One region of the Providencia stuartii genome, then DNA from elsewhere that is predicted to be linked to it. Evidence: predicted binding sites of a transcription regulator. Region 1 holds the regulator's gene; each other region holds the start of a gene.
What was found. Region 1 encodes PurR, which represses purine synthesis genes. Its sites were predicted from a motif close to CANGCAAACGTTTGCNTG; they were not measured.

Region 2: a site for PurR is predicted at 2,115-2,132, ahead of cvpA (colicin V production protein). Genes of this name have one in related genera too.
Region 3: a site for PurR is predicted at 2,624-2,641, ahead of guaB (IMP dehydrogenase). Genes of this name have one in related genera too.
Region 4: a site for PurR is predicted at 1,879-1,896, ahead of P2E05_RS02465 (NCS2 family permease). Genes of this name have one in related genera too.

What each region holds. Positions count from the first base shown of each region.
Region 1 covers NZ_CP119546.1:2,611,343-2,619,820, forward strand. Annotated here, with positions in the region: gene sodB (superoxide dismutase [Fe]) at 97-675, shown strand; gene P2E05_RS21930 (YnhF family membrane protein) at 753-836, opposite strand; gene purR (HTH-type transcriptional repressor PurR) at 1,118-2,143, shown strand; gene punR (DNA-binding transcriptional activator PunR) at 2,144-3,049, opposite strand; gene punC (purine nucleoside transporter PunC) at 3,173-4,393, shown strand; gene cfa (cyclopropane fatty acyl phospholipid synthase) at 4,756-5,904, shown strand; gene P2E05_RS11455 (helix-turn-helix transcriptional regulator) at 6,063-6,818, shown strand; gene P2E05_RS11460 (putative quinol monooxygenase) at 6,846-7,133, shown strand; gene P2E05_RS11465 (riboflavin synthase subunit alpha) at 7,317-7,973, opposite strand; gene P2E05_RS11470 (MATE family efflux transporter) at 8,257-8,478, shown strand, end outside.
Region 2 covers NZ_CP119546.1:1,821,976-1,830,453, reverse strand. Annotated here, with positions in the region: gene purF (amidophosphoribosyltransferase) at 25-1,542, opposite strand; gene cvpA (colicin V production protein) at 1,557-2,060, opposite strand; gene dedD (cell division protein DedD) at 2,240-2,896, opposite strand; gene folC (bifunctional tetrahydrofolate synthase/dihydrofolate synthase) at 2,902-4,191, opposite strand; gene accD (acetyl-CoA carboxylase, carboxyltransferase subunit beta) at 4,184-5,167, opposite strand; gene P2E05_RS07905 (DedA family protein) at 5,320-6,006, opposite strand; gene truA (tRNA pseudouridine(38-40) synthase TruA) at 6,054-6,869, opposite strand; gene P2E05_RS07895 (aspartate-semialdehyde dehydrogenase) at 6,869-7,879, opposite strand; gene pdxB (4-phosphoerythronate dehydrogenase PdxB) at 7,974-8,478, opposite strand, start outside.
Region 3 covers NZ_CP119546.1:2,094,807-2,103,284, reverse strand. Annotated here, with positions in the region: gene guaA (glutamine-hydrolyzing GMP synthase) at 1-1,008, opposite strand, end outside; gene guaB (IMP dehydrogenase) at 1,095-2,561, opposite strand; gene xseA (exodeoxyribonuclease VII large subunit) at 2,733-4,112, shown strand; gene P2E05_RS09145 (TonB-dependent receptor domain-containing protein) at 4,367-6,622, opposite strand; gene P2E05_RS09140 (S9 family peptidase) at 6,781-8,478, opposite strand, start outside.
Region 4 covers NZ_CP119546.1:576,562-585,039, forward strand. Annotated here, with positions in the region: gene P2E05_RS02460 (ArnT family glycosyltransferase) at 1-1,349, opposite strand, end outside; gene P2E05_RS02465 (NCS2 family permease) at 2,007-3,353, shown strand; gene P2E05_RS02470 (Na+/H+ antiporter) at 3,615-5,264, shown strand; gene P2E05_RS02475 (carboxylate/amino acid/amine transporter) at 5,282-6,136, shown strand; gene metR (HTH-type transcriptional regulator MetR) at 6,066-7,022, opposite strand; gene metE (5-methyltetrahydropteroyltriglutamate--homocysteine S-methyltransferase) at 7,131-8,478, shown strand, end outside.

The DNA of each region.
Region 1 (8,478 bases):
ATAACTCATAGCAAGATATACGTATTAAATTATTTGCTCACTTTTATGAGCACCACACCCATATGTGTTGTTTTAAACGCAAACAAGGAGTACGCAATGTCATTTGAACTTCCCGCTCTACCTTATGCTAAAAATGCGCTAGAACCTTATATCTCGGAAGAAACCTTAGAGTATCACTATGGTAAACACCATAATACCTATGTTGTTAATCTCAACAATTTAGTCAAAGGTACGGCTTTCGAAGGTAAATCACTGGAAGAGATCATCAAGACTTCAGATGCGGGTATTTTTAATAACGCCGCACAGGTTTGGAACCATACTTTTTACTGGCACTGCTTAGCACCAAATGCGGGTGGAGAACCAACCGGTAAAGTTGCTGAAGCCATTAATAAAGCTTTTGGTTCTTTCGCTGAATTCAAACAACAGTTCACAGATGCTGCGATTAAAAATTTCGGTGCCGGTTGGACTTGGCTGGTTCAAAAAACCGATGGCAGCTTAGCTATTGTGAATACATCAAATGCGGCAACCCCTATCTCTGGTGATGATAAACCTATCCTCACTGTCGATATTTGGGAACACGCTTATTACATTGATTACCGTAATGCGCGCCCTAAATACCTAGAGAACTTCTGGGCCTTAGTCAACTGGAAATTCGTTGAAGAAAACCTCGCTTAATCATTTTCTTTAGAGAATAGCTAAAGGGCGAGTCAATACTCGCCCTTCTTAATTTCACCTTTAATTAAACAGTAAAATTAAAAAATATGTACTGCAAAAGCAATGATCACAGCCAAAGAACCTAACGCTGCTAATAGTCCAAATTTAAAATCTGTATCCATGAGTCCCTCTCATCATAACGAACAGTTAACCAGCAAAATAACCATAACTTATACATGGTTAAATAAGTATGACATGACGATTTATAAAAACCAGTGTCTATATCACAGGTTATAACATCAATTATTTCTTTTGTTTTTGCGCTAGATCAGACAAAATCGATAACTAATCGCTAAATTATTGCCAGTTAAGGCACTATGCCTCAATATGTAGGTAATATTAGGTAATTTTTTAATAAGAATTCATAACAAGACCGATTATTGGTCAGGAGTTTTTTTTTCCCATGGCAACGATTAAAGATGTGGCGAAGCGCGCTGGCGTCTCCACCACAACCGTATCCCATGTAATAAACAAAACGCGCTTCGTAGCTGATGATACTAAAGCGGCTGTTTGGGCTGCGATAAAAGAACTCAACTATTCACCGAGTGCTGTTGCTCGTAGTTTGAAAGTTAATCATACAAAATCAATTGGCCTACTCGCGACATCAAGTGAGGCGCCTTATTTTGCTGAAGTGATTGAGTCAGTCGAGAATAGTTGCTATGAGAAAGGTTATACCCTTATTTTATGTAACTCTCATAATAACTTAGGTAAGCAACAAGCTTACTTACAAATGCTTGCGCAAAAGCGTGTTGATGGGCTACTCGTCATGTGTTCTGAATATCCCGATAAACTAATCCATATGCTGGAAGATTATCGCAATATTCCTATGGTCGTCATGGACTGGGGCACTTCCCGTGGTGATTTTACCGACAGTATCATTGATAACTCTTTTCATGGCGGTTACCTCGCAGGTCGTTATTTAATTGATCGGGGTCACCGTGACATCGGCGTGATCCCTGGCTCTTTAGAACGCAACACCGGTATTGGTCGACTGACGGGTTTTAAAAAAGCCATGGAAGAAGCGAAAGTGACTTTACGTGATGAATGGATCGTGCAAGGCGACTTTGAACCAGAATCTGGTTATAAAGCAATGATGCAGATCTTAAGTAATAAGCAAAAACCTACTGCCGTGTTCTGTGGCGGTGACATTATGGCGATGGGCGCAATTTGCGCTGCGGATGAGATGGGATTGCGTGTTCCTCAAGACATTTCTATCATTGGCTATGATAATGTGCGCAATGCGCGTTATTTTACTCCCGCGTTGACGACTATCCACCAGCCTAAAGAGCGTCTAGGCCAGATGGCATTCGCTATGCTGCTTGATCGTATTGTGAACAAGCGCGAAGATGCACAAACGATTGAAGTCCATCCTCGCCTAGTTGAGCGTCGTTCTGTCGCTGACGGACCATTTATTGACTACCGTCGTTAATTAAGGCGCTAACCATTCGGCGTTGAGTGTTTCACTATCCCCAAGATATTCAAGTAACCAACTCAACGCCGGTGATGTATTCTTTTCCACCCACGTTAGACAGCAAGGACTCGGAGGGAATGGCTGAGATAGCTGCAATTGGGCTAATTTCCCCTCATCACAAAAGGGCTTTGCTCGGTGCTCAGGTACCATGCCAACACATAAGCCATTAACAAGACATGTCATACCATTTTCCCAAAATGGCACCACTAAACGCCGCTGATTATCTAATGCCCATGTATCTCTTTTCGGCAAGTTACGTGAGGTATCTTCAAGGCATAAACTTGGGTATTCGCGCATTTGATCGTCTGTCAATTTTCCTTTTAGCTGCGCCAGAGGGTGGTTTGGACTGGCCACACAACGCCATGACATAAACCCCATATCACGAAAACTATAACGCTCTCCGATGGGTGAAGCACGCGTCGCACCAATCGCAACATCAACACGCCCATCGGCGAGTGCATCCCATACGCCGTTAAACACTTCAGGATGAATATATAATTCGATATCAGGAAAATGACGATAGAAATCTAAGATCAGTTGCTCTGTTCGCTGAGGTTTGACAATACAATCTACCGCGATACTAAACTGCCCTCGCCAACCATTTGCTGCCTGTTGACATTGGTGACGCGTTTGTATCATTTTTTTGATAACGGAGCGACTTTGCTTGATGAAAATCTCCCCTGCCTCAGTTAAGGCAACATCGCGGTGACGACGTTCAAAGATAGGTACAGCAAGCCATTCCTCTACTTGCTTAACCGTATAGCTAATTGCTGAAGGAACACGATGCAGTTCTTCCGCAGCGCCACTAAAACTTCCCGTTCTTGCAACGGCATCAATAACTTCTAGAGCATGAGCTGACCACATAATGATACCTTTCAAAAATTTTGATAGCAGATTCCAAATATTACCGTTTCACAATGTAAAAATACAACCTATAAAATAGAGTCTCTGTTAACAATTATGTAAATTCTGGATAAGTAAGCTTCCATGACAAATTCTGCGACAAAAAACTCCCCAGGCTTTATGCTTTACCTTGCTGGTTTGAGTATGCTTGGTTTTTTAGCCATCGATATGTACCTGCCTGCATTTGGTTCAATGCAAACGGCATTAAACACTTCTGAAGGTGCGATTAGTGCTTCTTTGAGCATTTTCTTAGCTGGTTTTGCCTTTGCACAACTTTTGTGGGGGCCATTATCTGACAAACTGGGACGCAAACCGATATTGATCGCAGGTTTATCGTTATTCATTGTGAGCTGTTTAGGCATTTTATGGGTAACGGATGCGACTCAACTCCTTATTTTGCGTTTTTTACAGGCGGTTGGCGTCTGTAGTGCGGCTGTGCTCTGGCAAGCTCTGGTCATTGACCGCTATGATGCTGCGAGCACTCAAAAAGTCTTTGCTTCGATTATGCCTTTAGTGGCTCTTTCTCCGGCTTTAGCACCGTTATTAGGTGCATGGGTTCTTGAACATTATGATTGGGAAATTATTTTTATTGTCTTAATGGCTGTTGGTATTTTATTGTTAATTCCAACCCTGTTATTGAAAAAGAATCCTTCAAAAGACATGACGGTGGATTCCCATGACCAAGAATCTATTTCGTTTTTAAAACTACTGGGTTCACGTATCTATAGTGGTAACGTGTTAGTCTACGCTTCATGTAGTGCGGGTTTTTTTGCTTGGTTAACAGGTTCACCATTTATTTTAAGAAATATGGGTTTTAACCCTGCTGATATTGGTTTGAGCTACATCCCACAAACGCTAGCATTTATTATTGGTGGCTATGGCTGCCGTTTTCTATTAATCAAAATTCGTGCTGAAGTATTATTTCCATTACTGTTGGTCGGTTATGCGGTGAGCATGTCGATACTCTTTTTGATGGCGATATACACAACACCGAGCCTCACCATGATCTTAATTCCATTCTGTTTTATGGCAGCAATGAATGGGGCGTCTTATCCAATCGCGGTGTCAAAAGCACTCAATACCTATCCACAGGCTAGCGGTAAAGCCGCTGCATTACAAAATGCTTTGCAACTTGGTTTATGTTTTTTAGCCAGTTTATTGGTTTCAGCGTTACCTTTCGATCCTTTATTATCGACAACCGGTGTCATGGCGGTGACCATCATACCGATGGTTATTGGTTATTTTATGCAATATACAAAAGATTGCACCAAACAGACTAATGAAAGAACAAGTTATCAGAATTAACAACCTGTTAACTCATCAGCCACTGCTTTGTCGTGGCTGATTTCCTCAAAAAACCCTCTTCCGACCATCTTTCTATGATTATCCACACCTTATCTGATACTCTAATTCAGTGTTATCGTTTAAAATTCTCCTTTTTTACCAAAAGTGACATTTTTCGCCATTGTTAAATAAAATTATCACTTCTATACTCGGATAATACTTAGTCCGAAGTGATTTTTGAGTTAATACGATATTCATGGTTTAAACTCAGGGCGCGACGGTATAAATGCGTTCCTGTCTTTGTGAAGCAATTCTTCGCAATCCTACACCTTCAGCAAGCTGAAATTCTATCTCAAAAACCTTCATCTCAAGTTGGAGAGCATATGAGCACTTGTGTAGATGAAACCAAAACTAAAGTTTCTAATTGGCAAAGAATCGCAGAATCTTTATTAAATCAAGCTGGAATTGAAATAAACGGCTCTAGACCGTTCGACATCCAAATACATAATACTGATTTTTATAAAAGGGTTCTGCAAAAAGGTTCTCTCGGTCTAGGCGAGAGTTACATGGACGGTTGGTGGGACTGTGAACGCTTGGATATCTTTTTTTATAAAGTTTTAAAAGCCAAGCTTGATACAAAGCTGCCAAATAACCTCACAGATATCATGAAAATCGCCATGGCGCGCCTACGAAACTTGCAAACAGAGAAACGCTCTTGGATTGTTGGGGAAGAACATTATGATTTGGGAAATGATCTTTTTACCCTAATGCTAGATCCTTATATGCAATATTCTTGTGGCTATTGGAATCATGCAACGACACTTGAGCAAGCACAAGAAAATAAATTAGATTTAATCTGTCGCAAATTGCAAATTGAGCCGGGTATGCGTCTGTTAGATATTGGATGTGGATGGGGTGGCCTAAGTGCTTATGCTGCACGCCATTATGGCGCATCTGTTACCGGTGTTACCATTTCTAAAGAACAACAAAAATTGGCTCAAGAACGTTGCGCTGGCCTAGATGTTAATATTATTTTGCAAGACTATCGCGAACTAAATGATAAATTCGATCGTATCGTTTCTGTCGGTATGTTCGAACATGTTGGACCTAAAAATTATGCAACCTATTTTGATGTAGCACGCCGCAATATTAAAGACGATGGCTTATTTTTGTTACATACCATTGGCTCTAATAAAAATAAGGTAAATGTCGACTCATGGATCGGTAAATATATATTCCCCAATGGCGTACTTCCTTCCATTCAAAATATAGGTCAATCCAGTGAAGGAAAATTTGTCATGGAAGATTGGCATAATTTTGGTGCTGATTATGACAAAACGCTCATGGCTTGGTATGAGCGCTTTTTAAATAGCTGGCCTGAATTAAGCGAGAATTATACGCCTCGCTTTAAACGTATGTTTAGCTATTATTTAAATTCCTGTGCTGGTGCTTTTCGAGCCAGAGATATTCAGCTATGGCAAATTCTCTGGAGCCCCAATGGGGTCAGCGGCGGAATGAGAGTACCACGTTAATTAACCAAGCGAGTATTCTTTAAAACCGTCGTTAAGGCTCTATTATTGAGAAAAAATCTCTTGATAGAGCCTTAATTTCGTCGTGAGTATTAATTTATTAGTCTTTCGACTAAAAAACGTTATTATATGTTATCTTAATAACTCTTTACGTATAGACTATGCTCAAACAGTATTATCCACCAGCTGAATTGAATGGTTTTATTAGCTCCATCTTAATTTTTAAAAAATTTACTAAACCCATTAAAATTTTTCCTGGTACTGGCGCTGAGATTTGGATTTCCACCAAAGAGTTACATTTATCAACAGCACACCAACAACAAGTTAGCCAATATCAACTTGTCATTCCCCGAGTCGAGACATTTACAGCAAAACCGAATCAAGGAAAATTAATTATATTACGTGTGCGTCATGATGCGGTGCGTTTTTTACTGCCTCAACGTACCTTAGCTTATACGGATAATCCCACCTCGCTTGAGAGCATATGGTCAGAACCTTGGTATCAAAACTTAATCAATGCTTCTTTTAAAGAGCTATTAGAATGTTTTACTGTGACTAAGGCCTCAAAACAGCATCAATTAGTCGATGATATATTGGCTATTCTCTATCGCCATCCAAACAAAAAGATTAACGATATTGCCGATGAAATGGGATATAGTGCACGTTTTATCCAAAAAGAATTTGTCAAAGAATATGGGATCACGCCTAAAAGATATCAGATAAATTGCCGTTTAGAACAATTACTTAAAAGCATGCTTCACGAGCAAGATACCTATCGTTGGCTGGAAACAGGCTATTATGATCAGTCTCACTTTTACCGTGATTTTAAGCGTTATTTTACCATGACCCCGTCCGCCTTCTTAAAGTCCAGCTATTCGTTTTTTTACAATACAAAAGCCAAGTACCCTTTAAGATAGTTCTCAATACACATTAAGGAGAACGGAATGAGTATTGTTGTATATGCACAAATCACAACGGAAAATAAGGATGGGTATTTAACCAAGGATATTATCAAAAATTTAGCTAAATTAAGTCGACGTGAACAAGGGTGTATCAAATACGACCTCTTCACTAAAGATGATGGCTACATTGTTTTTGAAGAATGGGAAAGTGCTGATGCTCTTGAGATGCATAAAAAATCAGCGCATTTTAAACTGTTGGTTGAAGCTATTGAACGTGATAATGCAAGCATCTCGATTAATTTTAGTGAAAATTATCAATGCAAAGATTAATTAAGTAAGTTAATGGCAAGGGCTGCAAAGCGCCCCCTCACCGTTAACTTTTCAAACAAATAGGTTTTCACGCTAATGCATAACACCTTTAATTTGTTTGAATTTTTTAATGCTATAACCGCCGTTGATCTTACGGTGTTATAGCATTTTAAGTAAGCCTCACTGCCTACCCCGCTCGGGTATTTAACTATCGCTCTCTTGTGTAAGCGCTTCTTGGGCTTTCTTTTCTTGTTCTTTCTGCGCTAAAACCCTTTCCACTGTATCTACAATGGCTTGCGTTTGTGGGTCTATTTCTATATTCACTTTGTCCCCTAAGCGTTTTTTACCTAATGTCGTTCTTGCTAGGGTTTCAGGAATTAAATGAACACAAAAACGATTATTGATAACATCGCCTACCGTTAGGCTTATACCATCAATCGCAACAAACCCTTTGTGCAAAATATATTTCATCAGCGATTTGTCATAAATAGACAGCCAAATTTGATGGTTATCTTCTGAGGTGAAAATTTTGCTAATTTCCGCGGTCGTCACAATGTGTCCTGATACCACATGACCACCTATTTCATCACCATATTTCGCGGCTCTTTCGATATTAACGACATCGCCAACTTTCAATTCGCCAAGATTGGTCAGCCTTAATGTTTCCTTGATGAGATCAAAACTAACATACTCGCCATCTATTTTTGTCACGGTCAAGCAACAACCATTATGCGCAACTGAAGCGCCGGTTTCTAACCCGACAAGTAGTTCTGGTGTAAATTTCATCACATGGGTACGAAAATTCGCTCTTTCCGTGACCTCAATAATTGGGGCTGTGCCTTGAACAATACCTGTAAACATAATGATTCTCAGTGCTGTGAATTGATAGACTCAGTTTACCTGACATTTCTTAGAGATCTACCTAATTTGAGTGGTTTTATCTAACCTCGTAATGAATTCTTCTAGGCCATCACACTTGTCTATTAATGACTTTATTTGATATTCAGACTTGCGAGCCATTGGATTAAATTATTAAAAGAGTTAAAATATAACGTTGCTATTAACTATTTGATATATCAAAAATCATTAGCATTTCTTTTTCTAAATTCTATTAATCAGTGTTTATTACTCTAAAGGTGTATGCGTGCAGAAATATTTTACAGAAGCGCGTAGCTTGCTAGCTCTCGGCATTCCGATCATTCTTGCCCAATTTTCACAAACTGCAATGGGTTTTGTGGATACCGTCATGGCAGGTAGCGTCAGTGAAACTGAGATGTCAGCAGTTGCAGTCGGATTTTCTATCTGGCTGCCAGCTATTCTTTTTGGTCAAGGGCTATTAATGGCATTGACACCTATCGTCGCTCAG
Region 2 (8,478 bases), 790 kb from region 1:
GGTTTCTTATTAACCTAGAAATAATTAACCTTCGTTGTAAATTTCTAAATTTTCAATTTCGTTTTGATCTTTAATTTTTAACTCGTCATCTTTACGTAGATTCTCAAGATAATCTAAGTAGCTTTGATCGATATCTTTTGTGACATAAATACCATCAAACACTGAACATTCAAATTCATTGATTTCCGGATTTTCTTCACGAACAGCAGCAATAAGGTCGCTAAGATCTTGGAAAATTAACCCATCAGCACCAATTAATTTACGGATCTCATCAACTTCACGACCATGAGCAATTAACTCATTTGCATTTGGCATATCAATACCATACACATTTGGGAAACGAACTTCTGGCGCCGCAGAGGCAAAATAAACATTTTTTGCACCTGCCTCACGTGCGAGTTCAACAATTTGCTCGGAAGTCGTACCACGAACGATTGAGTCATCAACTAATAATACGTTTTTATCACGAAATTCAGCACGATTTGCATTCAGTTTACGACGAACTGATTTACGGCGCTCTTGCTGACCTGGCATGATAAAAGTACGACCAACATAACGGTTTTTCACAAAACCTTGGCGGTATGGCTTATCTAGGATATGAGCGATTTCTAAGGCAATATCACAAGATGTTTCAGGAATTGGGATGACGACATCAATTTGCAAATCTTCCCACTCACGCGCAATTTTCGCGCCAAGCTTTTGCCCCATGCGTAACCTAGCATTATAAACCGATATTTTATCGATAAATGAATCTGGGCGAGCAAAGTAGACATACTCAAATAAGCAGGGGGTTAATTGAGGATTTTCTGCACATTGGCGCGTATACAATTGCCCTTGTTCTGTCACATAAACCGCTTCACCAGGTGCTACATCACGTAAGAATTCAAAGCCTAACGTATCAAGAGCAACACTTTCTGAAGCAACCATGTACTCTTGCGCGCCATTTTCTAATACGCGACGTCCTAAGACCAATGGGCGGATACCATAAGGGTCACGAAACGCTAACATCCCATGGCCAATAATCAGTGCAACACAAGCGTATGCCCCACGTAATCTTTTATGCATCTCTGCAACCGCAGTGAAAACATTATCTGGCTCCAATGGAAAATGATCGAAGCGATCCAATTCATAAGCCAAGATATTCAATAGGATCTCAGAATCTGAGGTGGTGTTAACATGGCGACGAGCGGTTTCAAATAAACGGCGCGTAAGTTCATGCGCATTTGTCAGATTACCATTATGAGCAAGGGTGATACCAAAAGGCGAGTTCACATAGAAGGGCTGTGCTTCCGATGCGCTCGAGCTTCCTGCGGTTGGATAACGTACATGACCAATACCCATACAACCTTGTAGTCGAAGCATATGCCGCGTTTCAAAAACATCTTTTACGAGGCCATTCGCTTTACGTAAACGAATATTATTTTTGCCATCAATGGTAGCAATCCCTGCTGCATCTTGCCCACGGTGCTGTAACACCGTTAAAGCATCATAAATTGATTGGTTGACCGGTGTTACACCGGCGATACCGACAATACCGCACATTTAGTCTTTCCTCATCAGCCAGACGGAGAAATATTCTCCGGTAGGAAACTTGACGCATTTTGCAGGTAGTCAAAAAACCACCTGATTATATGACTGAACTGCGGAATAAGTTCTGAACGTTGCCAATCCTCACTTTGAGGCAAAGGTGTAAAGGTATCGAGAAAAAAGAGTAATGCCGATACAATCAATACCCCACGCAACGCTCCGAAGCAGATCCCCAGAACACGATCTGTACCCGATAAGCCAGTTTTTTGAACTAGAGAACTAATTACATAGTTAACTACTGCCCCGACAATTAATGTAGCAATAAACAAGGCAGCGATAGCGATGCCATTTCTCACGAGTACATCCTCAAAGCGTGTAAAATATTCCGCCAAATAAGGATAAAAAGTACTCGCAACAAAAAATGCACAGCCCCATGTAACCAGCGATAACGCCTCTCGAACAAACCCACGGATCAGGCTTACCAGTGCCGAGAAGCCAATGATGGCAATAATTGCGTAATCTAACCAGACCATATCTTATTCCAAAATTCGCACCCACGGCAGTGGCTGGAGTGCATTCTAACAGAAAACGAAAACGTTTGCGTAACCAATTTACATACAATTTAAAAAAACCAACGGCGAAAAGAAAAATTCTTCTTCGCCGCTGTAATTGATTAAAAGCTCAAGCTTTTTATGATATTCCTATTTAAGCATCATGGTTTAAAAGCCCTAATCTCACCTTGTAAACCGGTTATTGACCTCAATTCAGGTAAAGCACTTTCTAAACGCTGCCTTGATGCTTCTGGTCCAACAAAGATCCGTGTCAATTGCCCATTAACAGGTCGAGAAGGTACCGTATAAACCTGATATCCTGACAATCTTAATTTAGCGACAATTTCCTCCACTTTTGCAGAATTTTTCAACGCACCCAGTTGTACCACAAACGCTTTGCCTTGCGGTGCCTGAACTTCAGGTTTAGGCTCCGGTTTTGGCTTAGGTTCTGGTTTAACTTCAGGTTTCGGCGTTGGTTTCGGCTCAGGCTTTGGCTCCACCTTTATTGGCTGCTCAGCAGGAATAGCCGGCACGTCTTGAGCTGTGGAAGCTGATTGACTTTGTTGTTGCTCCTGCCTTTGCTCAGACAGCGCTTCTGACAACATCGCTTCCGATGCTTCTCCAGATGCGGCATTTTGTGTCAGTGGTGCAATGGCTTCAATATCCTGCTCATCACCCGGTTTCGGTATAATAGGAATGGCCGCAAATTCATTTTCATTATATTTCTTATCACCATCCAGTAACGCCGGTAATACAATGATCCCCGCCGCCACTAATACAATGGCACCGACAAGACGATTCTGAAATTTACTTGCCACTGACTCTATCCTTTTGCTTTTTCTAACAACATCATCACATGTGCGACAGTATGAAACGAACCACAAACAATAATGACATCCTCATCCGTCGCATCAAGACAAGCTTTCGCCCATGCATCATCAACAGAATCAAACACCTGTGGAGATTCAAGATACTGGCTCAACTGTGATGCAGGGGCTCCACGAAACTCCGTCAGCGGTGCCACATACCAATCTGTCACTTGCTCAGATAAACACGCTAATGTGCCTTGAATATCTTTATCGCCAAGCATACCGACGACCGCTCTCACCCTACGCCCTGGCACGGTGGGTAACTGTGCTAAACGCGTAACCAGATAACCTGCCGCATGCGGGTTGTGTGCAACATCCAAAATCATCAAGGGTTTTTCATTAATTATCTGAAAACGCCCAGGCAGCTGTGCTGATTTCAACCCTTCATGTATTGCTTGGTCGGTAATTTTATCGGCCAGTGTGCGATCAATCTCTTTCAAGCAGCAGATAACCCCTAATGCCGTTGCTGCATTCGCTAGCGGTACATTAGGCACAGGTAAATTCGACCACTGGCATTGATGACTGTGCCATGACCAGCTGTTATTTTGCTGTTCGAAGGACCAGTCTTTGCCGCGACGAAACAGAAGAGTTCCTATTTTATCCGCATATTCACCGATAGATTGAGGCATATCCGGTTCGCCAACCACGCCATAACGGCCACCACGAAAGATACCGGCTTTTTCATGACCAATATGTTCTCGGTCTGATCCCAGCCAATCCGTGTGGTCAAGAGCAATACTGGTGATTGCGGTTACGTCTGCATCCACAACATTCGTTGCATCTAATCGCCCACCTAAACCCACTTCCAAAATCACAACATCTAAAGCAGCCTGTTTAAATAGTTTCAGAGCAGCTAACGTGCCGTATTCGAAGTAAGTTATTGAGGTATCGCCTCGGGCGGCTTCAATATCTGCAAATGCGCGGCAAAAATCAGCCTCCGACAGCTCTGCACCTTGAATACGTACCCTCTCAGTATAGCGAACAAGATGTGGTGAACTGTAGACCCCAACTTTCAGGCCTGCTGCCATCAAGATAGATTCAAGCGTATGGCAAGTCGTTCCTTTTCCGTTGGTACCGGTGACGGTGATAACGCGGGGTGCTGGTTGCGTTAATGCCATTTTACGAGCGATTTTTCCAACTCGCTCCAGCCCCATATCGATATTTTGACTGTGCAAGTTTTCTTGATAAGAAAGCCAAGCCTCCAATGGAGACTCGGCATTAGGTATTGAAAATGGATTATTCATCATCTTTTTTATGCTTAGCAGAGTCCTTTACTTGCTCAGGAGCATCGATGACAACATCGTCATTAACGATATCGATTTTCACATCCTTTTCTTCAACGACCAAAGAAACGTCAGAGGTGTTAAAGCTTGGTTTGTTGGTTAACATAGCGAGCACATCTGCTAATGTGTCACGCATTTCAGGACGACGAACAATCATGTCGATCGCCCCTTTCTCTAACAAGAATTCACTACGTTGGAAGCCTTGAGGCAATTTCTCACGAACAGTCTGTTCAATGACACGCGGGCCGGCAAAACCAATCAGCGCTTTAGGTTCTGCGACATTGATATCACCAAGCATCGCTAAACTGGCTGAAACACCGCCCATAGTCGGGTCAGTTAACACTGAAATATAAGGCAAACCACGCTCTTGCATTTTGGCTAAAGCGGCGCTGGTTTTTGCCATTTGCATCAGTGATAACAGTGCTTCTTGCATACGCGCACCGCCACTCGATGAAAAACAAACTAATGGGCAATTATCTTCTAGGGCTTGTTCAACGGCACGAACAAAACGTGCACCTACAACGGAAGCCATAGATCCACCCATAAAGGAAAATTCAAAAGCAGCCGCAACGATTGGCATATCTTTTAACGTTCCTTTCATCACAACGATAGCATCTTTTTCACCGGTCTCTTTTTGAGCCGCCGACAGCCTATCTTTATATTTTTTTGAATCACGGAACTTAAGAACGTCTTTTGGTTCAAGTTCACTACCTAATTCTGTGGTCGAATTTTCATCGAGGAAGGTTTCAAGACGCTGGCGTGCATGAATACGCATGTGATGATCGCATTTAGGGCACACTTGTAGATTACGCTCGAGTTCCGCCCCATACAGGACTTGCCCACAGCTATCACATTTAGTCCAAACACCCTCTGGGATGTTGACTTTGTTTGATTGGGTCAAGTTACCTTTTTTTAATATTTTTTCAATCCAGCTCATTAATGGACCTTTTCGTCTGATTGATTTCTGGCTATTCCGTCAGGGTGACTGTCGTAAAGATTACTCAATCCCTTCAGGTAAAACGCCAGTATGTTATTTTGTGCCATTAAACCACAATGAAACTTCACTGTGGATAAAAACTTTTTAATCCGTTATGGATTACCATTTTTTTGTGCAGTTACACGTTTTTCTTTTGCCGCTTTACGGCGATGACGAATCACTTCAATCACCCCCGGAAGAATTGAGATAAAGATAATAGCCACTATCAATAATTTCAAATTCTGTTGTACGAAGGGTAAGTCACCAAACAGATAACCTGCATAAGTGAATGATAATACCCATAATAACGCACCTGTCACATTATAAAAGGCAAAATGACGATAAGACATTTTTCCCATTCCCGCAACAAATGGTGCAAACGTTCGAACAATAGGCACAAAGCGCGCTAAAATAATGGCTTTACCACCATGCTTTTCATAAAAAGCATGTGTTTTTTCTAAATAAACACGTCGGAAAATTTTCGAATCAGGGTTCTTAAACAATTTTTCGCCGAAAATTCGTCCAATCGTGTAATTAACCGCATCACCAATAATCGCTGCTGTAATCATTAATGCGACCATTAAATGAACATTTAAATCGTTGCTATCGAGTGCAGAAATTGCCCCCGCGACAAAGAGTAGTGAATCCCCAGGCAAGAATGGTGTTACCACTAACCCCGTTTCACAAAATAAGATCAGAAATAAGATACCGTATACCCAAGTTCCATATTCAGCAACTAACTCTGCGAGATGGACATCGATATGCAAAATAAAATCGATTATAAAACTGATAAACTCCATAAAAACCCTCATTATGAATAGCATCCGTGCTATGTATAAAATTAGATTTACATCAGTTCGTCTGCTAAGAAAACCGGCCCCATGGTATTTTGAGGCAAGGCAAATTTTTCAGGATAATCCACTGCAACTAAATACAAACCATCAGCCTTCGCAGTCGCTGCGGCTTTTGTTCTGTCTTTAAGTTCTAGCAATTCAGCCATCCAGTTAATATCCTGATTTCCGCAACCAATCTCCAGCAAACTTCCCACAATATTTCTGACCATATGGTGCACAAAAGCATTTGCTTTAATATCCACCACAACATAATTGCCGTGGCGAGTCACTTGCACATGCATCACGTTACGCCAAGGGGTTCGTGATTGGCACTGCACTGCTCTAAAGGACGTAAAATCATTTTCTCCCAGTAGAGCTTGTGCCGCTTCATGCATTCTTTTTTCATCAAGTGGATAGTGAAAATGCGTGACTCCACTCGATAAAATGGCAGGGCGATAACGATGATTGAAAATCACATAACGGTAGCGGCGTGCCGTCGCGCTAAACCTTGCATGAAATTCGTCATCAACAGGCTGACACCAACGAACCGCAATATCCTCTGGCAAATGGGTATTTACCCCCATTGTCCAAGCAGCTTCTTTGCGAATGACAGGTGAATCAAAATGCACCACTTGCCCCGTTGCATGTACACCTGCATCTGTACGGCCTGCACAAAATACATGAATAGGATGGTTCGCCACTTTCGATAACGCTTCTTCAAGGCAACCTTGAACGCTCTTTACCTCTTGTTGACGTTGCCACCCATAATAACGACTGCCATTGTATTCGATGCCTAATGCAATACGAGACAACTGCGTTGAATCTGACATCAGTAAAACAGCTCCTGAGCCAGCTTTTCAGCGGTTTCAACGGCCATTAATGCACCACCAAAGCGTACATTATCGGCAACAGACCAAAACTGTAAAATTTCAGGCATACCATAATCGTTACGGATACAGCCAATGCTTAAGTAATGATTACCAGAAGCTTCAGTCACCTGAGTCGGGTAATCCCCCTCCTCTGAGACCTGAATATCCTCAAAACGTTCAAGTTTATCTTGGGCTTCTTCAACACCTACCGGACGTAATGTCTCCAGATATACCACCTGTGCATTTCCATAGAATACAGGAGACTGGATAAAGCTCACTGCAACAGGGATCCCTTCATCTTGCAAAATTTTACGTACTTGATCGACCAAACGGCGCTCTTGTTGCACACTCCCTGCGGTATCCGCCAGCATTGGCAGCATATTAAATGCTAATTGTTTATTAAATCGCCCCTCTTCCGCTGGGATACCATTTAACAAACGTGCACTTTGTCCCGCCAACTCATCCACTGCCGCTTTACCATAAGAAGAAACAGACAGCATGTTAGTTAACGTGATACGTCCAAGGCCTGCGGCCTCAATCAATGGTTTGATCGCACTTAATAATTGACTGACATAGCTATCTGCTAACGAAATAATATTTCGGTTGCGATAATCCGCAAGAACATGTGGATTGACGCCGGGAACCACTAACGGCACATCTGGCTCAAGTGCAAATACACCACTCGCATCAATCACAATACAGCCTTCTTGTGCAGCAAGCTCTGCATATCGCAAACTCGCTTCTTCCCCAGCAACAAAGAAAGCAATTTGAGCTTGTGACCAATCAAAATCGGCAGCATCTTGCACCCTGTAGCTTTTACTATTAAAACGAATGCTCTCCCCAGCCGTTCGTTCGCTCGCTAACAGATGTAATTCGCCAACAGGAAATTCGCGTTCTTGTAATAGTGCTAAAATAGCTTCACCAACAGCACCGGTGGCGCCTAATAACGCAATATTCCAACCTTCAGTCATTGCTGTTTCTCCAAAAAATATAACTATTAAATGAAATCATCCATACGTATTAAATGAAAGGCAATATACCCCTTTCTCGTAATATTCAAGAAGATCACTTAATCAAATGTGCATTAAAACCCAGTGCGGTTAATTGAGATACCGTTTGTGGATCATCACAACTGACTGTCAAAGATGACCATTCACGACGTTCTTGGTAGTGTTTTCGTAGCTTGTCAAATTCACCAGGTATTGCGGCGACTTCACGTAATGCTGCGTCATCACGACGCACATCATACACCAGATGCACCAACCTTTTGAGTTGGCTTTGCGTTAATTTACCCTGAAAAGTGATAGCACTCATTTCAGGAATAGGTAGTAGCGACGCCAGTGCAATACTATCCGGTTGCCCCAAAAATTGGCAATAAGCTTCATAGACTTGCGTGGTACCGCGGGCTTTACCTTCAAGAGTATAGCCGGCAATATGCGGTGTGCCGATGTCAACCCACTGCAATAATTCTGTATCCAGATTAGGTTCAGGCTCCCATACATCTAACACGACACTTATTTTTTTGCCTTGCTTTAACAAAGCTAATAAGGCTTGATTATCAACTACTTCA
Region 3 (8,478 bases), 520 kb from region 1:
CGTCCCTTGCGCCAACCATTTTACTTGCGTCTGTTTAGCGGCTTCTTCATCGAAAACATCAATAAAGACATGCCCGATCGCTTTACGTTTTGCTTCAGGATCATGAATACCCGCCAGCGCACCAAGGAAACGATCTTCAGCTTTAACATGGATAATATTCAGGTCGAATTTACCTGCAAACATTTCCATGACTTGATCAGCTTCGTTTAAACGCAATAAGCCATTATCAACGAATACACAAGTCAAACGTTTACCAATCGCACGGTTTAACAGTAATGCGGTTACAGAAGAATCGACGCCACCTGATAAGGCTAAAATCACATGGTCATCACCGATCTGCTCTTTCAGGCGTGCGACTGTATCATCAATAATTGCGGCTGGTGTCCACAGTGCTTCACAATGACAAATATCTTGTACAAAACGTTTCAAGATATTCAGGCCTTGGTATGTATGAGTCACTTCTGGGTGGAATTGAACACCGTAGAATTTTTTCTCTTCATTGGCCATGATGGCAAATGGGCAGCTTGGAGTACTTGCGATAGTTTTAAAATCTGCTGGGATAGCCGTCACTTTATCGCCATGGCTCATCCACACTTCCAGTACTGGCGTACCATTTTCACTGAGTGAGTCTTGAATATCACGGAATAAATCACATTGTTCCTTGATTTCAACTTGTGCGTAGCCAAATTCACGTTCACCAGAAACTTCTACTGCACCACCGAGTTGCATTGACATAGTTTGCATGCCATAGCAGATACCAAGGACAGGCACACCGGCATTAAACACGTAATCAGGCGCACGTGGGCTATCATTTGCTGTCGTACTTTCTGGGCCACCAGAGAGGATGATACCATTTGGATTGAATTCACGGATTTGCTCTTCTGATACGTCCCACGCCCAGAGTTCACAATAAACGCCAATTTCACGAATACGGCGAGCAATCAATTGTGAGTACTGTGAGCCGAAATCAAGGATAAGAATGCGATGCTTATGGATATTTGTTGTCATTTGAGGAGAATTCCAAAAATTCAAGTCAAAAATAGAAAATTGGTAGCTCCGCCATTATTCACGGAGCTACCCTGAATCATTATCGATTATTGCCCCAGACGGTAGTTCGGGGACTCTTTAGTAATGGTCACATCATGTACGTGGCTTTCTTGAATACCCGCACCACTGATACGGACAAACTCGGCTTTAGTACGCAGGGCGTCAATAGTACCACATCCTGTTAGGCCCATACAGGAGCGTAGTCCACCCATTTGTTGATGGATAATGTCTTTTAGGCGACCTTTGTATGCCACACGTCCTTCAATCCCTTCTGGAACCAGCTTGTCAGCTGCGTTATCAGATTGAAAATAACGGTCTGAAGAACCTTTAGACATCGCGCCCAGTGACCCCATACCACGGTAAGCTTTATAGCTACGACCTTGGAACAAGATGGTTTCACCCGGAGATTCTTCAGTTCCAGCAAACATTGAGCCAACCATCACACAAGCAGCGCCTGCTGCAATCGCTTTAGAAATATCTCCCGAGAAGCGAATACCCCCATCCGCAATGACAGGGATCCCTGTGCCTTCGAGTGCTTCTACCGCATCTGCAATAGCGGTAATTTGTGGTACACCCACACCCGTTACAATACGTGTTGTACAGATAGAACCCGGACCTATACCGACTTTAACGGCGCTAACTCCTGCTTCAGCCAGCGCTTTTGCGCCTTCAGCAGTAGCAACGTTACCACCGATGATTGGCAGGTCAGGATATTTTTTGCGGGTTTCACGAATACGTTGTAAAACACCTTCAGAGTGACCGTGTGAAGAGTCAATTAACAGCACGTCAACCCCCGCAGCAACTAGCGCGTCAACACGCTCTTCGTTACCACCACCAGCGCCAACAGCCGCGCCAACACGTAGGCGACCTTGTTCATCTTTACACGCATTTGGTTTACGTTCTGCTTTTTGGAAGTCTTTAACGGTGATCATTCCTAACAGATGAAAGTTATCATCAATGACGAGGGCTTTTTCGACGCGTTTTTCATGCATTTTTTGTAGCACGATCTCACGAGCTTCCCCCTCTTTGACCGTCACTAAGCGCTCTTTAGGCGTCATCACCGCAGTTACTGGCTGATCCAAATCAGTAACGAAACGCACGTCACGACCGGTAATAATCCCCACTAGGGATTTATCAGCAGCAACGACAGGGTAACCAGCAAAACCATTACGTTCAGCCATTTCTTGAACTTCACGGATTGTTGTATCAGGTGTTACGGTGACAGGGTCAGTCACGACACCACTTTCATGTTTTTTCACGCGACGAACTTCTTCCGCTTGGCGTTCAATAGACATGTTTTTGTGAATGAAGCCAAGACCACCTTCCTGAGCTAAAGCAATCGCAAGGTCAGATTCAGTCACTGTATCCATCGCTGCGGAGAGCATCGGAATGTTCAGGCGGATAGTTGCAGTTAATTGAGTTGATAGATCGGCCGTGTTTGGTAATACGGTTGAGTGTGCAGGAACGAGCAATACGTCGTCGAAAGTTAGTGCTTCTTTTTTAATGCGTAACATAGGCAATATCTCACCAGGCAGCGTTGTGGAAAGGTATAAAATATTGCCGCGGCATTATACACACCGAAACCGTTTGCCTCCAGTCCTTTTTTGAAAAAAAACTTGATAACTGTTCTGACTAGGTTAGTATCAATCAATTAAGTCATTGTTTTAGAATTTGATCTAGCTCACATGTCAACTCAAGAAAATAGTGGAATTTATTCTGTCAGCAAACTCAATCAGGCGGTTCGTGAACTTTTAGACCGTCAGATGGGGAGAATTTGGCTGACCGCCGAAATATCGAATTTTTCGCAGCCTAGCTCTGGTCATTGGTATCTGACGTTGAAAGATGACAAGGCGCAAGTTCGTGCGGCTATGTTTCGCGGGCAAAATGCGCGTGTAACTTTTCGGCCTCAAAATGGCCAACAAGTCTTAGTTCGTGCAACGGTAACACTCTATGAGCCTCGGGGTGACTATCAAATCATCATTGACAGCATGCAGCCAGCGGGTGAAGGCCTTTTACAGCAGCGTTTTGAATTGCTCAAACAGGCATTAGGGGCGGAAGGCTTGTTTGATGCCATACATAAACAACCACTGCCCTCTCCTGCTAAACGTATTGGCGTCATTACATCGGCAACAGGAGCAGCCTTACACGATATTCTGCATATTTTACGTCGCCGAGATCCTTCACTGCCAGTCGTTATCTATCCGACTGCGGTTCAAGGTGAGCAAGCCCCTGCACAAATTGCACGAGCGATTGCATTAGCAAATATTCGTCATGAATGCGACGTATTGATTGTTGGACGTGGTGGTGGCTCATTAGAGGACCTGTGGGCTTTTAACGAAGAAATTGTGGCAAGAGCGATTTTTGCTAGTCGACTGCCTATTGTCAGTGCAGTTGGCCACGAAACCGATGTCACGATTGCCGACTTTGTTGCCGATGTTCGAGCGCCTACACCTTCAGCTGCGGCTGAGTTAGTCAGCCGCAATCAACTTGAACTAATACGTCAATTGCAATCCGCTCAACAGCACCTTGAAATGGCAATGGATTATTATCTTGCAGGCCAGCAACAACGCTTTAGCCGCTTACAGCATCGCTTGCAGCAGCAACATCCACAACTTCGTTTAGCTAGACAACAGCACCAATTGAGTCTTCTAAATCAGAAGATCAATCAAGCGATGACTCGACGCTTACAAGTTGCTCAGTTGCGCTATGATCAGTTACAGCGTCGACTGTCACAACAAGATTTGCGCCCTTTATTGCAAAAACGACACAGCTCATTACAGCAAACGCAATATCATCTGCAAAATATGATGACCGAGTTACTTAATCGCTATAAACAGCGCTTTGCGGTAGCTTGCTCAAAAATGGAAACTGTTAGCCCACTGGCCACTTTAGCTCGAGGCTTTAGTATCAGTGAAACGGCCGATGGCACTGTGTTGAAAAAGACTTCACAGGTGAAATTGGGGCAGAAATTGAAAACACGCCTCAATGATGGTTGGGTAGAAAGTGAAGTCACTGAGGTGACTAAAATGAAAGCGAAACGTACACCTCGCTCAATCAGCAAATAAATGAATCGGTTATTCTCAAAATTTTCACCTATTCATTTCTCAAGATTAATTTTGAAAAGATGTCATCAAATTTAGCAAGGACAAGATCAGACAGTTTTAAAATGGCGAGCCAATGCAGGAGTCCTATTGGCCCGTATCAACAGAAAATAATAGACTGATTTTTGAGGATTAATAGCCTTTAACCCGCGAGATAGGCCTCATACCGCTATCAAGGGTCTTAAGGGGTATCTAATCTAGATACCCCAATAATTAAGTTAGAAACGAACTTCTCCCCCAAGCATATAGGAACGCCCTCTTGCAGTGGCATTATTCTTCCCACGTTCTTCCATAATAGCGGTAGAGTTTGAACGATTTAAGGCATCCGAATACGTCTCATTCGTCACATTATTCACCGAGAACATCAATTTGACATTTTTATTGATTTTATAATCAGCATAAAGATCAATAATGGTAGGTTGCTTTTCATATTTATCTTTAAATGCATCACCATTATTGTCGACCAGCGATTCCACACCGATCCGCTTAGCAGGTCCTGTTACTGTAATAGTCGAACCTAATTTCAATGTTTCATCGAATAGCCTAACGCCACTATCCAGCGTCAAATAATAATCAGGTAACTCAGTCAGATCACCTGCACTGAAGTCAGCAACACTGGCAATTGAGACAGGCTGAGCACTGGTTTCTTTGGTGTAAGACAATGTTGAATAGAAGACCCCTGCATCGTAATTAGCTTGCAGTTCATAACCACGTAAATTAACGTTTCTTGGATCATTCATATAGATATAACTTTTCTGCATAAAATCAGGAAACTCTTTATCCCAGACATCGTCGTTCATTAAACACCATGCAAATTCTGCTTCTGTTCTTGGTCGACATAGCAAATAAGGTTTACTCGTGATGTAATCTTTCACTTTTGTATTGAACCAGAGTGCTTTCATATTGAACTGGTCACCTTGTACAATTAAATCAGGTTTGACGCTATTAAAGCCTATTTGCCATGTTTGTGCTTTTTCCCCTTTTAAAAACGGGTTCATCGAATTACCGCCATTTTGAGAAAAAAAGACTTCCTGTGAATTAGGCGCGCGCATCGAATGAGAATAACTCACAAAAGGCTGAAACTCTGGGATAATTTCAGCTGAGAGTAGCACGCCTGGATTGAATCCCCCTTCACGTAAATCGATTGAAGCATCTCCTTGAGGGAAACATTTCACATCATCGTCACAAGCAGGTTTAAATCCTTTTAATTGATAGTGCATGTAATTTAAATTCAATGATGCGCTGTAAATATCATATTTGACGTTAAATTGCGTATAAAGGCTGGATAGATCTAATGTCCCACTTGGTGAGAATGCATTATAAATCAAGGTATCCTGATTAACCGCACTAGAGACATTTCGCTCATATTTGTTTTTCATCAACTTAGAGCCAATTTGCCATTCATAATCCATATCACCATACGAAAAACGGCTAGTATTGGATAAATTAATACCTTCGGAAATATTTTTAGATTCTCCTTGTCGTAAAGCCCACCCTAATGAATCACCGCTAAATTTTTGATTACTATTACCATAGTTAATCATTAATTCAGTATCAATTAGCTCATTAAGTGGCGTATATTTATATTTAATATAATAATCTTCACTATCTATTTTACGACGCGTTAATTTATTTTGATATAAACGACCACTGAGCTCTATTTCATGGCTATCATTAGGTTTATATTTTAACTTAGCTAATTGTGATTGTGGCTTTTGTTTAAAGGTGTTATCCGTTGCAAAATCATCACTATTATAACCCGCACCATTTTTATAGGAGCTAGGGATATTATGTCCACTGACCGCCATCAATCCCCCAAAATACCCATTATCTGAATTCGTTAATGTTTTTCCTGCAACGGCAACCATTCCGTTATAACCTAAGCCATTATCTCCCCAACGCGCCTTACTTCTTACGCCATATAACTGCTTATCGAATATCACATCATCAATGCCAATTGTTCTAAAATTGGCACTCCCTGCAAGAGCATTAACACTGTTCCCCCCATTTAATTGACCTTTTTCAACCTCAACTTCAACGATAAAATTCGGATCAATTAACGCACCAAAATCATTATTAGGTTGCTGACCGTGAGTATAATTACTCGGTGAAATACCATAATAAGTTTGGGTAACACCATCAACCATCATATTAACGCGACCAAAACCACTTAAGCCGCGAATATTCACGTTTACAGTACCTTGACTTGCATCCATTTGAGTATAAGTCCCTGGCATTGTTCGAATAATTTTATCTAATCCTTCTAGTTTATTCTCCGTACCAACAGCGCTATATGCTCCTGGTCGTTCTAAAGCCTTAACCAATGGTGTTTGTGTTTGTGCACCTGAAACCTTTAATTTACTAAAGTTTATGATGTCTTTATTATCTTGTCGCTGTGTGTCTTCTGCTAAAGCAATTCCATAAAGCCCTGTATATAATAACCCGGCTCCTAGTAGTTTTAATTTGTTATTCATTAAACCATTCCTGTAAACGCAATAATTAAACATGCGCTCACTTGCTTCAAAAGAAAATTTCGTATTGAAATTTTTGGCACAACAATCAGGTTATAGTAAAGAGGCTATAACCTGATTGTTGCTTTTAATTACCCATTTAATAATGGGTTATTAGTATATTAGTTTTTTAATTGCGGGAAATATTGTTTTTTATCTTCTAGCATTAAAATAAAACTATAATCAAGAGCAATATCATTCAATGCATTATAACGACCTGATTTACCTCCATGGCCTGCATTCATATTGGTCTCTAATAATAATAGTGAATCACCTAATTTATATTCGCGTAATTTAGCGACCCATTTCGCTGGTTCCCAGTATTGCACTTGAGAATCATGTAAACCCGTTGTCACTAGCATATGGGGATATTTTTGCTTTTTGATATTATCATACGGGCTATAGGCTTTGATTCGCCAATACGCCTCTTCATTCTCAGGGTTACCCCATTCATCATATTCCCCAGTTGTTAATGGAATTGAGGGGTCTAGCATCGTGGTAACCACATCAACAAAAGGCACTGAAGCGACAACACCTTCATATAATTCAGGCGCAATATTGACAACCGTTCCCATCAATAACCCACCTGCACTGCCTCCCATGGCATAAATATGCCCTGGTTGACCATAGCCCTGACTAATCAATGATTTTGTTACATCAACAAAATCAGTAAATGAGTTCATTTTATTAATGGTTTTTCCTTGTAAATACCATTTTTTCCCTAACTCACCACCCCCGCGAACATGAGCAATCGCATAGACAAAACCACGGTCTAATAAAGATAAACGAGAGGAGCTGAATGAAGGGTCAATACTGTAACCATAAGCCCCATAGCCATAAACTAATAATGGATTTTGTGCTTCTTTAAACAGATCTTTGCGATACACTAATGACACAGGTACCTTCACACCATCTTGGGCCGTTACCCATAGGCGTTGGCTTTGATATTTCGATTTATCAAAATCTTTGACTTCTTGTTGTTTCAATAGCTGCTTTTGTTGCGTCTGCATATCTATTTCATAAACAGAAGATGGTGTCGTCATTGACGAATAACCATAACGCAATTTGCGGGTATCAGGCTCTGGATTGTTGCCAATCCATGCCATATAGGCAGGGTCATCAAAGCTCACAAAATTTTCTGCTTTGGTTTGCCAATTGATTTGACGAATATTCACTAAACCATTTTGTCGTTCTTCCAGTACCAACCATTGGTTAAATAACTCAAAGCCTTCTAGGTCAATGTCATCGCGAGGGGCAACCACAGTATTCCAATCGTCACCAATGTGCTTTACTGAATACAGGCCAAATAATGGATTCTGATGATTAGAGCGTATGTAAAACTGATCACGGAAATGATCTGGGTAATACTCAACCCCTGTTTTACGTGTTTGAAAGACTTCAACTTGTTTACGTGGCTGATTTGCATCGAGTAAACGATACTCAGCAGTCTCGGTACTTGTGATACCAATAAAAATATAATTTTTTGATGTCGATTTAGACAAGCTGACATAAAAAGTATCATCTTTTTCTTCATATACCATCACATCTTGCTGCTGTTGTGTTCCAACTTGATGGTAAAAAACTTGGTACGGTAAGAGGGTTTGCGGATCTTTATTGACATAAAATAATGTGTTGTTGTCATTTGCCCAAACAATATTACCCGATGTATTCGTCAGTTCAGCATTCTGCCACTCTTGGCTATCTAAAGAACGAAAAGAGATACTATAGTTGTTACGACCTTCTCTATCTTCTGCAATCGCGATGTTTTTGTTATCCGGCGAAACCGTCAGGGTGCCTAAACGATAATACTCACTCCCTTC
Region 4 (8,478 bases), 2.0 Mb from region 1:
GTGAACGTGACCCCCCAAACAATACACATGCCTAATGCCCAGTTCTGTATGGCTCGCAATGTTATTTGTTGGCTGAGGAAGGTACTACGTAAAAACCAAATAGCAGTGAGAAGCGTTGCAGCCACCAAAGTCAACGCTGAAAATGGCAGGTGGTAGCTCATGGGAAGCCATTGACTAAAAAACTGAAGCCAAGTTTCAGCATGGCCAGAAAGCGCGATAACGTAGCAAACCCAAAGAAAAATAATCAGTGCAGACCAGAATGTTGCCGCAAAATATGAAAAATAGCGTAATGCTCTCTCTGGAATAGAAAACAGTGTATTTGTACCTAAAATAGCCAATGGAGCGATAAAAGGTAATAAATAAAGTGCTCTACCTGTTGCTGACATCTGTAAAAATACAATTCCCAGTAATGGGAATATTGTAACTAAATACTCATTGTGATTGCGTAATCGTTTTAAAGGGTTCCTTAAAAAATAAAGGGTTGCCAGTATTCCAGAAGGAAAGGCAAATAAAAGGACAGATGCTGGCACGCGTGTTAAGTTAGCCTTAGCGCCTAATTTTTCAACGGAAAAACCTAAAAATCGTCCAATGTTATTTTCCCAAAACCAAGTGATAAAAAGATCTGGGTGTTGCAAATATAATAAGATAGGCCAAGGTAAAATAAAGATCAGTGAGCAAAGGCCCGCGATGATGGCGGGTAGCCAGAATGTTTTTTGCCGGCAATGCGGTAGGAAAATAGGCGTAAGTAGTAAGCTGATCCATAAGACACCAGGTACAAATACGCCTTTTGATAACAGGGTAATAGCCGTACCAGCCATAAGCCAACATGCGGATGCGACAACTTTTTCTTGGCGTATTAGCCCTAAAATGCCATATAAACCAATGGTTGCTCCTGTCACCAATGCAATATCCGTGAACATGTCATGGCTATGTCTTAAAATACCGGGAGCACAAACATAGAGTGCGAAAGCCACCCAAATACGTTTATCCCCAATGTCTGCTGCATGGAAAGCGCGACGTGCTAGCAAAATAAAAAATGAAAAATTAACCACTGAAAACAATAGAGTAGCACTACGGGCAGCATCGTGAAGCGGCATTAAGCCAGACAGCAAATGTGAAGTGAGCGTCGCGACCCAGTAGTACAGAGGGGGCTTTTCCATAAAAGGTTCGCCCGCATTGGTAGGCACTAACCAGTTATTGGTTTCGAACATGGTTTGGATGATACCAAAGCTATAGTTCTCATCTTGCTTCCATGGCGTATGCCCATAAATACCGGGCAAAAGATAAATAACCAGGAAGCCAATAAATAAAGTTAGTGATAATTGTTTAGGGGATAATTTTTTATACATTGTTTACAGTAAATATATTCCAATAATTAATAGCTCGGCGTAATGTTTAATTTTAACCTAATAAATAAAAATAAACTGTTATAAATGAATCTTGTTAACATTATGAAATAAAAGTTAATTTTTATTTACTTTTTGAAGGTGTGATTATATTTTTTGCAGCGTTACATTTTTGGTAATAAATGCGGTTAATGAAAATTAAAACCTCATTAATTGAAATTAATTTATCTTGTTATTATTAACAAAATAGAATTTAACTCTAACAAAGCATTTATTAACTACAGCTAAACGAGAGTAAAATCTATTAGTAGTTTATTGAATGGGGTCTATTTCTTAACGTTATTAAAGTCGGAAGAGGTCACGTAGCCATTGAATTTAGCTATCAATAATATCGAGGAAGAAAGAAAGACTAAAAATTTACGTTAAGTTTGCTTTGCTGCACGCTATCTGCTGCTTAAATTCGAAAACACTTGATCAGTACACCTGTTTAGATTGATAATTGCCCGCTTCAGAATCTGCCATTTCGACCATAAAGCCAAACGATTGCGTAAAATCACTCTTCATTAAGTGAATGACTTGGCTTATGAGTTTTTTTAAAAAAGTAATCGTTTTCGTGAGCGGAATTTGGCGCTTTTAGTTATGTTTAGCAGGAGTATCTCCATGTCTGGCCAACAGGCTTCAACCAATTGCAAATTGGATAAATTTTTTAAAATTTCCGCGCGTGGCTCTTCGGTTCGCCGTGAAATCATTGCTGGGTTAACGACGTTTTTAGCAATGGTTTACTCCGTTATTGTTGTGCCTGGCATGTTAGGGCAGGCAGGTTTCCCTCCTACCGCAGTGTTTATTGCGACCTGTTTAGTTGCTGGTTTTGGCTCATTATTAATGGGGCTATGGGCTAATCTCCCAATGGCAATCGGGTGTGCTATTTCACTAACCGCATTTACGGCATTTAGTTTGGTGTTGGGGCAAAATATTAGCATCCCTGTTGCGCTTGGTGCCGTATTCTTAATGGGGTGTTTATTCACCATTATTTCAGTGACAGGTATTCGCAGTTGGATCCTTCGTAATATGCCAATGGGCATTGCGCATGGGACAGGGATCGGTATCGGGCTATTTTTACTGCTGATTGCTGCCAATGGGGTAGGGCTGGTGATTAAAAATCCAAATGCAGGCCTACCTGTAGCACTGGGGGATTTCACCTCTTTTCCTGTTTTAATCTCATTAGCGGGCTTAGCCGTTATCTTTGGTCTGGAAAAGCGTCGTGTACCCGGTGGTGTTTTACTGGTCATTATCGCTATCTCTATTATTGGGTTGATCTTTGATCCCGCCGTTAAATATCAAGGTTTCTTTAAACTGCCTTCTTTCGGGGAGGATGGTTTATCACTGATATTTAATATGGATATTATGGGCGCATTACAGCCAATTGTGTTACCGAGTTTATTAGCTTTAGTGATGACTGCCGTCTTTGATGCAACGGGAACAATTCGCGCTGTTGCAGGTCAAGCGAATTTGCTTGATAAAGAGGGGCAAATTATTAATGGTGGTAAGGCATTAACAGCCGATTCGGTGAGCAGTATCTTTGCTGGTGCAATTGGTGCTTCTCCTGCTGCCGTTTATATTGAGTCAGCGGCAGGAACGGCAGCTGGTGGACGCACAGGTTTGACCGCTGTTGTCGTTGGTGTGTTATTCCTGTTCATTTTGTTTTTATCGCCACTGTCTTATTTAGTTCCCGCTTATGCGACGGCTCCCGCTTTAATGTACGTTGGCTTACTGATGCTCAGTAATGTGTCTAAACTCGACTTTGATGACTTTGTCGATTCGATGTCAGGCCTATTGTGTGCGGTATTTATTGTTCTGACATGTAATATTGTCACCGGTATTATGTTGGGCTTTGCAGCGCTGGTGATCGGCCGTATTTTTGCTGGCGAATGGCGTAAGCTAAATATCGGTACCGTCGTGATTGCCGTTCTTTTGGTAGCTTTTTATGCTGCTGATCTAGCTATTTAAGATTTGTTATTCTGTGGGGGAGGGCTCGTTAGCCGCCCCCTAATGTATTATCGCGATTAATCTTAAAGTTTGAATTATTTTCCCGCCGAGTAGTGAGTTAAGGATAGAATAGATAAAAGGCGGTAAATCATGTGAAACCCGCAGGTTTTCACGAGTTGCTGGCTTTACTGAAAAATTTTATGGCCTGACGAGCTACCTAATATTCTGCTACGACGGGTCATATTTGGGTCTTGGTTCGTTTAGTTAATCAGTAAGGGCAACATGGAAATTTTCTTTACTATCCTCATCTTAATTTTGGCTGTGTCTGTTTCAGGCGTGGTGACAAAAGTCATTCCTGTTCGTGTTCCATTACCCTTGATTCAAATTGCGATTGGTGCGTTATTGGCTTGGCCTCAGTTTGGCTTGCATGTCACGTTTGATCCTGAATTATTTATGGTGTTATTGATTCCACCATTGTTATTCGTTGATGGCTGGAAAACACCAACCCGTGAATTTTTCCAAAATGGACGCGAAATCTTCATTTTGGTATTAGTGCTGGTATTGGTGACCGTTGTTGGGATTGGTTATCTTATTTACTGGCTGATGCCTGGTATTCCATTAATTGCTGCATTTGCACTTGCCGCTGTTCTTTCACCAACGGATGCCGTCGCCCTCTCTTCCATTGTGGGTAAAGGCCGAATTCCAAAACGCATGATGAGTGTGTTGGAAGGTGAAGCTCTCATGAATGATGCTTCTGGCCTTGTTGCTTTAAAGTTTGCTGTGGCGATTGCCATGGGAACGATGGCATTCTCTGTTTCCGGTGTGACCATTGAGTTCTTTAAAGTTGCGATAGGTGGATTATTGTCCGGTATCGTCGTGACTTGGGTTTACAGTAAATCGCTTAGACTGATGAGCCGCTGGAGTGGGGATGATCCTGCAACGCAAATCGTGTTTATGCTCTTGCTGCCTTTTGCCTCCTACATGATTGCTGAGCATATTGGCTTTTCGGGCATTTTGGCAGCGGTTGCTGCGGGTATGACGATCACTAAATCTGGTGTGATCCGTAATGCTCCTCTGGCAATGCGACTACGTGCTGACAGCGTATGGTCGATGCTTGAGTTTGTATTTAACGGACTGGTGTTTATCATGCTCGGATTGCAATTGCCGGGAATATGGGAAACCTCTGTACTGCAAGCTGAATTAGACCCGAGTGTAGAAACTTGGATGTTATTCGCGGCTGTTGCGGTTATCTATTTTGCTTTGTTGATATTACGTTTTTGTTGGCTATGGCTAATGAAAAGATTTAGCCGACTGTTTTTGAAGAAAAGGCCATTACAGTTCGCCAACTATACAGTGCGTGAATTATGGTTAGCTTCATTTGCGGGCGTTCGTGGGGCAATTACCTTGGCGGGTGTGTTGTCAGTGCCGTTATTTTTAAGTGATGGCTCACCATTCCCTGCTCGTTATCAGCTGGTATTTATTGCTGCTGGGGTTATTTTATTCTCGATTTTTGCTGGTGTGATCGCGTTACCACTGTTATTGCGTAATTTTAAGGTGAGTGACAAGGAAGCGGATATCAACGAAATACGCATGGCAAAAGCGGCAATGGCTGAAGTGGCTATTGTCAGTTTGAACAAAATGGAAGAGCGTTTATCCGCGGATGTCGATGAAAAATTAGATCCGGAAGATATTAGTGAGGTCGCATCAAGGGTAACGGGGCATTTACGTCGCCGAACCGCGGGTCAGGATGAAATTGAGCATAATCTACAAATTGAGGATCTGGAACGCAGGTTTAGATTAACAGCACTACGTGCCGAACGAGGTGAGTTATATCACTTACGTGCAACACGTAAAATCAGTAATGAAACGTTGCAATCTTTACTGACTGACCTCGATTTATTAGAAGCCGTACTCATTGAAAAAGAGCATTAATTGAGAACAATACAATAATGTGGTTACTTGTTATAACGACGCTGCTTTGGGCAGCGTCTTTTAGTCTTATCGGTGAATATCTTGCTGGTCAAGTCGATAGCTGGTTATCTGTTTTAATTCGCGTATCTTTAGCGGCGTTGGTTTTTTTGCCTTTTTTACGTTGGCGTGGCTTAGGAAAAAAAGTGATTGCCCTCTATATGACGGTTGGCGCATGTCAGCTGGGGATCATGTACTTTTTTGTTTTCCAAGCATATCGGCACCTTACCGTCGCTGAATTTTTGCTATTTACGGTCATGACGCCACTGTATGTGACGCTAGTTTATGACCTATTGGAACGTCAAAAGTTACGCATAGGCTATCTCTTCAGTTCATTGCTGGCCGTGATCGGAGCTGCAATCATTCGTTATGATCACCTGAGTGAGTCATTTTGGGTTGGCTTGATCTATGTTCAACTTGCCAATATTTTCTTCGCGATAGGTCAGGTAGGTTATAAACGCTTGATGGAGGTCTATCCCATTCCTCAGCATCAGGCTTTTTCTTGGTTCTATCTCGGTGCAACGTTGGTGGCGCTAGTTGGTTGGCTCTTATTCGGTAATAAATCCATGGTTCCAACAACCCATGTGCAATGGGGCGTTCTGCTGTGGTTAGGTGTAGCAGCTTCTGGTATTGGCTATTTTATGTGGAACTATGGCGCGACCAAGGTAGACGCTGGAACCCTTGCTATCATGAATAACATGATGGTTCCAGCGGGGCTATTAGTGAATTTTGCTATCTGGCAACAACATCCGGATTGGCTGAGTTTTACCATTGGAGCGAGCCTAATTGTTGCTTCTCTGTGGGTACATAGGCGCTGGATACTTTCACCGGCTTAACATAAGACAAATTATCAACAGCGTGACTAGTCGCGGTTTTGGTAAAAGCTTCAATAGCAGGTTGGCGTTGCTCTCCTTCACGGCATGCAGCGTACAGCCTGCTCCATAATCCATTCCCTAGCGTTTTAATGCTAATCAAACCTTGTTTTTCAAAGGAATCGACAGCCCAATGTGGCAATGCTGCTATTCCCATTTTTGCCGCAACCATTTGAATCAATATCAGTGTGTTATCGACAGTTTTAACACTTGGTGAAACGCCCGCTGGTTGCAAGAAATGACGCCATACGTCAAAACGGTGACGTTGTACGGGGTAAATTAATAAAGTCTCATCGGCCAGATCATGCGGAGCAATTATTGGCTTTCTTGCCAGAGGATGATCATTAGCCACAATCAATTTCACTTCATAATCAAATAGTGGCGTGTAGTGAATTTCTTTATCCGCCAAGATATCAGACGTTAAGACGATATCCAGTTCCCGTGACAGTAATTCAGGTTGCGGGTCGAAAGTCACACCTGATTTAAAATCGACGGAAACTTGTGGCCATGTTTGCCTAAATTGTTGTAATGCAGGAGTGAGCCACTGAATACAACTATGGCATTCAATGGCGATACGTAGTGTTGAGACACCTGGCTCATTACAGACACGAATCGCATCCTTCACCATAGGCAATATTTGCTGGGCTAACTGTAATAGGACTTCCCCTTGTGGAGTAAAACGTAATGGTTGGCTTTTACGAACAAATAGCTTAAAGCCCAAACGGTGCTCTAAGTCACTAAACTGATGTGACAAAGCAGACTGAGTCTGATGCAAATAGGTTGCAGCTGCCGCCAATGAACCGTGCTGGCTGAGCGCATGCAATGTTTTTAGATGTTTTAGTTCAATCATGAGAAACCTTCAAGATGACAATGAATAATTTGCGCTTGTGCTTTATACAGTACCTGTTGATTATAGATGTGTAAACATCTAGACGGCTAAAAATTTTAAGGGGTCAATATGTCTGTTATAAATCATACACTTGGATTTCCTCGTGTCGGTCTGAAAAGAGAACTAAAACGTGCACAAGAAGATTATTGGGCAGGCAAGATTGATCAAGCCGCACTTTTAGAGACAGGACGTGAGTTACGGGCTCGTCACTGGCAACAACAAAAAGAGGCAGGAGTGAATTTATTACCTGTTGGTGATTTTGCTTGGTATGACCAAGTGCTGACAACCAGCCTATTGTTGGGCAACGTGCCACCACGTCATCAAAATGAAGATGGCTCAATTGATTTAGATACCCTGTTTAGAGTCGCACGAGGCCGTGCTCCAACAGGAAAACCAGCCGCAGCGGGAGAGATGACTAAGTGGTTTAATACCAACTATCACTACATTGTTCCCGAGTTCCAAAAAGGGCAAAAATTTAGCCTTTCATGGACGCAGCTATTTGATGAAGTTGATGAAGCATTGGCATTAGGTCATAACATTAAACCGGTTGTTATTGGCCCAATTACCTATCTATGGTTAGGTAAAGTGAAGGGTGAATCATTCGATCGTTTATCTTTGCTGAATGATTTATTGCCTGTCTATGAAGAAATTCTGACTCGTCTGGCGCAAAAAGGGATCGAGTGGGTTCAAATCGATGAGCCGGCCTTGGTTTTAGATTTACCGATAGAGTGGCAGCACGCGTATCAAACCGCCTATCAAGCCCTTACAGGTAAAACTAATTTACTGCTAACCACTTATTTTGATGGCATTAGTCATCATTTAGACCTGATTAAACAACTGCCGATTCAAGGTTTGCATGTTGATGTGGTGGCTGGACGTGATGATATTGAAAAACTGCATCAACAATTACCACGAAATTGGCTGCTATCTCTTGGGATTATCAATGGGCGCAACGTATGGAAGGCTGATTTAGGTGAAAAATTTGCACGGGTGAAACCGTTATTAGGTCAACGACCAATATGGATTGGTACATCCTGTTCATTGTTACATAGCCCAATCGATCTTAACGACGAGACTCGTTTGGACGATGAGGTGAAAAGCTGGTTTGCATTTGCCTTACAAAAATGCGGTGAATTAGCTTTATTAAGTAAAGCGTTAAATGAGCCAACAGAGGCCAATATTGCTGAGTTGGAGCAATACAGCGCCCCCATTCGTGCGCGTAAAACCTCAACACGCGTGAATAATGCAACGGTTGCACAGCGTTTGAAAGCGGTTAGGGAAGGGGATGTTGAGCGTAATAGCGCATATCCAATACGGGCACAGCGTCAGCGCACGCGTTTTAATCTACCATTGTGGCCAACAACAACGATTGGTTCGTTCCCACAAACCAGTGAAATTAGAACGCTACGCCTTGATT